DNA from 2 places in the Bradyrhizobium sp. NBAIM08 genome. Region 2 is predicted to be linked to the other one. Evidence: predicted binding sites of a transcription regulator. Region 2 holds the regulator's gene; the other holds the start of a gene.

Region 1 (4,414 bases), on a different contig from region 2:
GCAATCTGCCCGCCTTGTCCAACCCTTCGTTTCCCTCAGGATTTCTGCTTACGAATGCTGTCGACAAACTTGGTCAGTTCGATCACGGCCTCATACGCCTTGTGGTCGACCTCGACGTAGGGCAATTGCTTCCCCTCATAGATCTTGTCGAAAGCCGCCTTGTCCTTCACCGCAATTTCCAGCACGGCTTTCTTGATCGCCGCCTTGAGGTCGTCAGGCAGGCTGCTGAGATAGGCCATCGGCGAGTTCACGATCTGCTCGGACTTCATGATGATCTTGAAATCAGCGGCCTTCGCCATGCCCTTCCGTTCCATCCGGAGCAGGTTCGATTCCTTCTCGTCGTTCCACCAGTTGAACGCCGCGTCGCAGGTGCCCTGGGAAAGCCCGATCACCGCGTTTTCATGGCTCCCCGAATAGACCACCTTGGCGAAGAACTTTTCCGGGTCGATGCCCATCTTGTTCATCGCGAAACGCGGCACGTTGTTGCCGGAAGTCGAATTGGGATCGACGAGGCAGAGGTTCTTGCCTTGCAGGTCCTTAATGTCCTTGTAGCTCGAATCGCTTTTGACATAGAGAACCGAGTAATAGCCTTTGGTGCCGTCGCCGTTCACCTCCATCGCGAACGGTTCGACCTTCGCGCCAATGATGTAGGCACGCGCGTAGGACGCCGGGCCGTACATCGCAATGTGAATGTTTCCTGCACGCTGACCTTCGATCACCGCGGCGTAGTCGTTGGCGATGCGCAGCGTGACCTTGGTTCCAAGCTCGCGGGACAGGTACTCCGTCAGAGGCGTCCAGCGGTTGGTGGTGCCGGAGGCATTCTCGTCGGGGACTTTTGCGAAGATCAACTCAGGATATTTTGCCTTCCAGTCCTGCGCCGCAGCGGCTGAAACTGAAAATGCCAGGGCCGCAGCGGCAACGATCGTACGACGGTCTATCATGACGTCTCCCATTTCAAGGTTATGAAACTGTCGAGTTCCGGCTCTACGACCAGGCTCGATTTAAAGAAGCAGCGATCAGGCCACGGCAACCGTGCGGAGGGCAGGAACTGCCGTGCCGACCGATGCATCCGCGGGCGCAACATCCATGACTTCATTCGCCTCGAGATCGTACAGCTCGCGCGCGATATGATCGGTCAAGGCCGCCGGCGCGCCGTCGAACACCACCCGCCCCGCGGCCATCCCGATCAGGCGGTCGCAATAGCTGCGGGCGAGATCGAGCGAATGCAGGTTGCAGAGCACGGTGATACCGAAATGCTTGTTGATGCGCAGAAGCGCATCCATCACGATCTTGGTGTTGCGGGGATCGAGCGAGGCGATCGGCTCGTCGGCAAGGATAATGTCGGGCTGCTGAACCAGCGCCCGCGCGATCGCCACGCGCTGCTGCTGACCGCCCGAGAGCTGGTCGGCGCGCTGGGCCGCGATGGCAGCCATGTCGAACTGCTCGAGCGCCGACATCGCGATGGCCTTGTCTTCTTCGGGCCAAAGCTGCAGCAGCGACCGCCATGTCGGCACCGTCGACAGCCGCCCCATCAGCACATTGGTGAGGACGTCGAGCCGGCCGACGAGGTTGAACTGCTGAAAAATCATCGCCGACCGCGCACGCCACTGCCGCAGCTCCTTGCCGCGCAGCGCGGTGACGTCGACGCCTTCGAACAGGATGCGGCCTTCGGAGGGCTCGATGAGGCGGTTGATGGACCGCAGCAATGTCGACTTGCCGGCGCCGGATCGCCCGATCACCCCGACGAAGCCGCCAGGGGAAACTTGAAACGAAGCATCGTCCACAGCGGCCTTCGCGCCGAAGCGACACGTCAGGCCTTCAACCACCAGCATCGAGGGGCTCCAGAGTAGCTGGAGCCAACCGCTAACGCCCGTGGTTAACACTTGTGTGACAAGGCTGCTGCAGTGCGGCCATCCTACGCACGTCATCCCCTGTCATCTCATTGTCACGACACCGTCATCCGGCCGCTCGAAGAAAGACTCCCGCCCTCGCACTTCGGATGCAACATGGCCAAAGCTCTTTCGGTTCAGCCGACCGTCGATCCCTCGGCCAAGCTGCATGAGACCAGGCTCGGCGCCTACACCGAGGTCGGCGCGCGCACGATCCTGCATGAAGTGGCGATGGGCGATTATTCCTATGTCGTGAACGATGCGCAGATCACCTACGCCACCATCGGAAAGTTCTGCTCGATCGCGGCGATGACCCGCATCAATCCCGGCAACCATCCGATGCATCGCGCCACTCAGGCGCATTTCACTTACCGATCCAGCGCCTATTTCGAAGGTGAGAGCGACGATCTCGAGTTCTTCGACTGGCGCCGCCGGCATCACGTTCATATCGGCCATGACGTCTGGATCGGCCATGGCGCGATCGTGCTGCCGGGCCGCAACATCGGCACCGGCGCGGTGATCGCCGCCGGCGCGATCGTCACCAAGGACGTGCCGGCCTACAGCATCGTCGCCGGCAATCCGGCCCGCATCGTGCGGCGGCGATTCTCGGAGGAGATCGCCGGACGGCTCGCAAGGCTTGCTTGGTGGGACTGGGATCACGACAAGTTGCGCGAGGCGCTGCCCAATTTCCGCAAGCTCGGGATTGAAGATTTCCTCTCGGCATACGAAGCAAAAGCGAGCTCACTCGCCAATTCTCCTGCCAGCAAACGAAGCGCGGTCGCGTGACAGACATATTCATCGAAGGCGGCCGGGCCCTGATCGGCGCCGAGCTCGTCGCAACCTCCCTTCTCGTCTCCGGAACAGACATTGCAGAGGTCGACGCCTCTCGCGGCCGGGCGCGGCTGGCGCTGGATGCCCGTGACCTGCTGGTGCTGCCCGGCATCGTCGATCTGCATGGCGATGCCTTCGAGCGCCAGATGATGCCGCGCGCCGGCGTCGACTTTCCGATCGACGTCGCGCTCGCCGACAGCGACCGCCAGGCGATCAGCAACGGCATCACTACCGTGTTTCACGCCACGACCTGCTCGTGGGAGCCGGGCCTGCGCAGCGCCGACAATGCGCGCGGCCTGATGGAGGCGATCGAGCGGCAGCGTCCGCAATTCGCTGCCGACACCCGCTTCCACCTGCGGCACGAGACCTTCAATCTCGATGCCGAAGCGGAGATCGCACAGTGGCTCAGCGAGGGCCGCGTCGACCTGTTCGCCTTCAACGATCATATGGACGGCGTCGTTGCCGACATCTCCAACCCACGCAAGCGCAACCGCATGGTGGAGCGCACCGGTCTGTCGAGCGAAGAATTCGACCGGCTGGTCGAGCGCGTGGTCTCGCGCGCCGACGAGGTGCCCGCCTCGGTGTCACGCCTGGCCGCTGCGGCCCGCGGGGCCGAGGTGCGGATGCTCTCGCACGACGATTCGAGCCCGGCGATGCGCCGGGACTTTCGCGAGCTCGGCGCCTTGATCGCGGAGTTTCCGATCAACGAGGAGACGGCGCGCGCAGCGGCCAGCCACGGCGATACCATCGTCTACGGCGCGCCGAACGTCGTGCGCGGCGGCAGCCACACCGGCTGGACCAGGGCCTCCGACATGATCGCCAAGGGGCTCTGCTCGGTGCTGGCGTCTGACTATTATTATCCCGCGCAGCTGCTCGCCGCGTTCCGCCTGGCCGCCGATGGCGTGGTGCCTCTGGCTCAGGCCTGGGATCTGGTCTCCGCCGGCCCGGCGCGCGCGACCGGCCTCACCGATCGCGGCCTGCTCGCGGAGGGACGCCGCGCTGACATTCTCCTCGTCGACGACAACGTGAAGCTGCGGCCGCGGGTGATCGCGGTGATCTCAGGCGGCAGGCTCGTGCATCTCACCGACGCGACGCGGCTGCTCACCGCAGTGGCGGCCCCGCGCGAGACTGTCGTCGCGGCGTAAATTGGTTATGCTGAGGCAATGACAGGTTTCCCCCGCTACGCGATCTATTATGCCGCAGGCCGCGACAGCGCCCTCTCCCGCTTCGGCGCCGAGCTGCTCGGCTATGACGCCTACAGCGGCGGCGAGATTTCGTTTCCAGAGCAGGCGCTGCACGCCGCGCCCGACTGGCGCGAGGTCAGCGCCGATCCTCGCAAATACGGCTTTCACGCCACGCTGAAGGCGCCGATGGCGCTGGCGCCTGGCAATACCGAAGCCGAGCTGCTGGCCGCCTGCGCGGCCTTCGCGGGCAGGACACGTCCGATCCCGGCAATCCGACCAGTGGTCGATGCCATCAGCGGCTTCATTGCCGTTAGTCCGGCCGAGCCGATGGAAACGCTCCAGCAACTTGCCGCTGATTGCGTTCGCGCGTTCGACCCGTTTCGCGCCCCGCTGACGGCGGAAGATCGCGCTCGGCGCAAGCCGGAGAAGCTCAGCGAGCGGCAGCGCGATTATCTCGACCGCTGGGGCTATCCCTACGTGATGGAGGAATTCCGTTTCCACATGACCTTG
Region 2 (4,414 bases):
GTAACGCTCCGGATGCCCCTTGGAGAAGTGATGGTGGCGCACCAGCTTGATCACGCCTTCCAGCGCCTCGGCGCCGGAATTGCAGAAGAACACGAAGTCCGCAAAGCTCTCATTGCAGAGGCGGCTTGCGAGCTTCTCGCCGTCAGGGCTCTGGAACAGGTTCGACATGTGCCAGAGCTTGGTCGCCTGCTCCTGCAACGCCTTGACCAGCGCGGGATGGACATGGCCGAGCGCATTCACCGCGACACCCGAGGTGAAATCGAGATAGCGATCGCCGTTGGTCGCGATCAGCCAGCAGCCTTCGCCGCGCTCGAAACCGAGGTCGGCCCTGGCGAAAACGGGGAGCAAATGCGGCGCTGCGCTGTTAGTCATGACGTCACTTGAATGTTGCGGACGGCGTGAGGCATGCATTGCGCGACGCACCATCGACCGGCCCCGGAAAACGAAACGTGCCGCCTTTTAAGGGCGGCACGTGGCACTATCTTATGCCTGGCAAGACGGGTGTCAATGCCGCCCGGAAAGCCTCGCGAAACGCTGATTCCGTAGTCTTGCGGTGCCGATTTTGCGGGTTTTTCACCACGGAACATGTGGAAGCGAGTCGGCGGACTCTTGCGCGGGAGTCACGCCATATTGTAGCGTTTGGACTGTCAGATACGACATCTCGTGCAGCAGTTCTGATCCCAGAAGTCCTCATGTACCGGCGTAAACGTTCGGGCGGCTTGAGCGCGCCCGGCGAGCCTTAAGGGATTCTGACGGCACGGGTTTTTCAAGGCTAAAGCATTCGCTGCGAAGGCCCCAGGATGGCAGGCGCGCAGCGAGGGAAAGGGTGCAATGACGGTTTTGACCTGGTCCGATGATCGCGTCGAGCAGCTGAAGAAGCTCTGGGAGGCCGGACTTTCGGCCAGCCAGATCGCGGCGGAGCTCGGCAATGTGACCCGCAATGCCGTGATCGGCAAGGTGCACCGGCTCGGCCTGTCCGGCCGCGCCAAGAGCCCTTCATCGGCAGCGCCGCGGCCGCGCAAGGCACGGCCCGCGCAGCATATGATGCGGGTGACCCGCCCCGTCGCGCGCGGCAACACCGCGTTGGCGCAGGCCTTCGAGGTCGAGTTGGAAGCCGAGCCGGTTACCTACGACAACGTGGTGCCGATGAGCCAGCGGCTGTCGCTGCTGGAATTGAACGAGGCGACCTGCCACTGGCCGGTCGGCGATCCCTCGAGCCCGGATTTCTTCTTCTGCGGCGGCAAGGCGCTCTCCGGCCTGCCCTATTGTGCCCAGCATTCGCGCGTGGCCTATCAGCCCGCAGCGGATCGCCGTCGCGCAGCACCGAAACCGGGCACGCGGTGAGCTTGCGGAATTCCCTGATCGCCAAGCTTTGATCGCCAAGCTTGATCGCCAAGACTGCAGCCGTCACACGATGACGGCTCCCAATCGCTCGGTGTCATCCCCGCGAAGGCGGGGATCCGTAACCGCGGGGCGCAATCGTTGCGCGAGATGGTCACTCCGAGTCTTCGCCAAACCACGTCCTGTGGCTAATCGCGAACAGCGCAAGCGCTCGCGCTGAGATCCCGGGCTGGCGCTGCGCGCGCCCCGGGATGACGGCCGAGATCGGCGCCGCAGTTCGCCAAACCAGCTGTCGCTGGCGCCTTACGTCTGCTCAGCCTTCGCGAAGCGATCGTCCAGCGCGTAGCCGGCGCCGCGGACGGTGCGGATCGGGTCCTGCTCGCGGCCAAGGTTGAGCAGCTTGCGCAGGCGGCCGATATGGACGTCGACGGTGCGCTCGTCGATGTAGATGTCGCGGCCCCAGACGCTGTCGAGCAGCTGCTCGCGCGAGAACACGCGGCCGGGATGCTCCAGGAAGAACTCCAGCAGGCGATATTCGGTCGGACCGAGATCGATCGGCCGGCCCGAGCGCGCCACGCGGCGCTTGTCGCGGTCGAGCTCGATATCGCCATAGGCGAGCACGGTGGCGAGGCGCTCGGGACTCGCACGCCTGAGCAGGCCCTTCACGCGCGCAAGCAGCTCCGGCACCGAGAACGGCTTGACGATATAATCATCCGCGCCGGTCGCGAGCCCGCGCACCCGTTCGCTCTCCTCGCCGCGCGCGGTGAGCATGATGATCGGCAGCTGCTTGGTCTCGGGGCGGGTCCGAAGCCGCCGGCACAGCTCGATGCCTGACAGGCCCGGCAGCATCCAGTCGAGCACGATCAGATCGGGAATGTGCTCCTTGAGGCGGGTGTCGGCGTCATCGCCGCGCATCACCGTCTCGACGTCATAGCCGTCGCCTTCGAGGTTGTAGCGAAGAAGCTCGGTGAGAGCTTCCTCGTCCTCAACCACCATAATGCGTGCGCCCATGTGGTCGTAGCTCCTTAAGTCGTCAGGTGTTCGGCACCGTCGTGGCGAAGGTCGTCATGTCGCCCTTCGGCCGCTTGTCGGTGATCGCCTGGCCCTCGATCATGTAGAACACGGTCTCGGCGATGTTGGTGGCGTGGTCGCCGATCCGCTCGATGTTCTTGGCACAGAACATCAGGTGGATGCAGAACGAGATGTTGCGCGGATCCTCCATCATGTAGGTGAGGAGCTCGCGGAACAGCGAGGTGCAGATGGCGTCGACTTCTTCGTCGCCCTTCCACACCGCCATCGCCGCCGGCAGGTCGTGCGCGGCATAGGCGTCCAGCACCGACTTGACCTGCTGCTGCACGAGGTCGGTCATGTGCTCCAGGCCGCGGAACAGCTTGAGCGGATGGAAATCCGTCTCCAGCGCCGCGACGCGCTTGCCCATGTTCTTGGCGAGATCGCCGATGCGCTCGAGATCGGTCGCAACGCGCATCGCGCCGACGATCTCGCGCAGGTCGACGGCCATCGGCTGGCGGCGGGCGATGGTGAGCACGGCGCGCTCCTCGATGCGCTTCTGCAGCGCGTCGAGCTCGACGTCGGTGGCGACGACGCGCTGGCCGAGCGCGACGTCGCGGCGGATCAGCGCGTCGACGGAATCGACGATCATGCGCTCGGCGATGCCGCCCATCTCGGCGACCAGGCGGGTGAGCTCCTGAAGGTCGCTGTCGAAAGCCTTTACGGTATGTTCAGAACCCATGTTCCGTCTCCTCAGCCGAACCGGCCGGTGATGTAATCCTGCGTGCGCCGATCGCTCGGCGACGTGAAGATCTTGCTGGTGTCGTCGAACTCGATCAACTCGCCGAGATACATGAAGGCGGTCTTGTCGGAAACGCGCGCCGCCTGCTGCATGTTGTGGGTGACGATCGCGATCGTGTAGTTCTCGGACAATTCCTGGATCAGCTCCTCGACCTTGGCGGTCGAGATCGGGTCGAGCGCCGAGCAGGGCTCGTCAAACAGGATCACCTCGGGCCGCACCGCGACGGTGCGGGCGATGCAGAGGCGCTGCTGCTGGCCGCCGGAGAGCGACAGGCCGGAGGCATTGAGCTTGTCCTTGACCTCGTTCCACAGCGCGCCACCGCGCAGCGCCTTCTCGACGCGGTCGTCCATCTCGGACTTGGAGATCTTCTCATAGAGACGAATGCCGAAGGCGATGTTCTCGTAGATCGTCATCGGGAACGGCGTCGGCTTCTGGAACACCATGCCGACCCGGGCGCGGAGCAGGTTGAGGTCGAGCTTGGGGTCGAGGATGTTGGTATGGTCGAGCAACAGCTGACCGTCGGCGCGCTGGCCCGGATAGAGATCGTACATCCGGTTGAAGATGCGCAGCAGGGTGGACTTGCCGCAGCCGGACGGGCCGATGAACGCCGTGACGCGGTTGGTGCCGAGCGCCAGGTTGATGTTCTTCAGCGCGTGGTGGTCGCCGTAGTAGAAGTTGAGGTTGCGCGCCGTGACCTTGGCGGGCGCCTCGGGCAGGGGCTGCGAGCCGGGATGAACGGACGGTGCGCTGACGGAAACAGACATTTCACTCATTTTGCAGTCCTCTCGGCGCCAAGGATGCGCGCGCCAATGTTAAGGGCAAGCACGGTCAGGGTGATCAACAGCGCGCCGCTCCAGGCGAGTTGCTTCCAATACTCGTAGGGGCTCTGCACGAAGTTGTTGATGGTGACAGGCAGGTTCGCCATCGTCTTGTTCAGGCCGAGGCTGAAGAACTGGTTCGACAGCGCCGTGAACAACAGCGGAGCGGTCTCGCCGGCGACGCGGGCGGTCGCCAGCAGCACGCCGGTGATGAGGCCGGAGCGCGCGGCACGATAGGCGATGCGCTTGATCACCAGCGAGCGCGGCAGGCCGAGCGCGCTGGCAGCTTCGCGCAACGGATTCGGCACCAGCAGTAGCATGTCTTCGGTGGTGCGCACGACGACCGGGATCACGATGACGGCAAGCGCCAGCGCGCCCGCAATCGCCGAGAAGCCGCGCATCGGCACCACCACCGCGCCATAGATGAAGAGGCCGATGATGATCG

The links. Region 2 encodes PhoB, which activates phosphate uptake and scavenging genes when phosphate is short. Its sites were predicted from a motif close to TGTCATNNANCTGTCAT; they were not measured.
Region 1: a site for PhoB is predicted at 1,933-1,949, ahead of phnC (phosphonate ABC transporter ATP-binding protein). Genes of this name have one in related genera too.

What each region holds. Positions count from the first base shown of each region.
Region 1 is NZ_JADYVR010000004.1:359,175-363,588, forward strand. It holds gene phnD (phosphonate ABC transporter substrate-binding protein) at 36-941, opposite strand; gene phnC (phosphonate ABC transporter ATP-binding protein) at 1,017-1,832, opposite strand; gene I6F37_RS16415 (chloramphenicol acetyltransferase) at 2,007-2,675, shown strand; gene I6F37_RS16420 (alpha-D-ribose 1-methylphosphonate 5-triphosphate diphosphatase) at 2,672-3,865, shown strand; gene I6F37_RS16425 (DUF1045 domain-containing protein) at 3,884-4,414, shown strand, end outside.
Region 2 is NZ_JADYVR010000009.1:185,927-190,340, forward strand. It holds gene I6F37_RS27875 (aspartate aminotransferase family protein) at 1-372, opposite strand, end outside; gene I6F37_RS27880 (GcrA family cell cycle regulator) at 832-1,344, shown strand; gene phoB (phosphate regulon transcriptional regulator PhoB) at 1,645-2,352, opposite strand; gene phoU (phosphate signaling complex protein PhoU) at 2,375-3,091, opposite strand; gene pstB (phosphate ABC transporter ATP-binding protein PstB) at 3,103-3,924, opposite strand; gene pstA (phosphate ABC transporter permease PstA) at 3,921-4,414, opposite strand, start outside.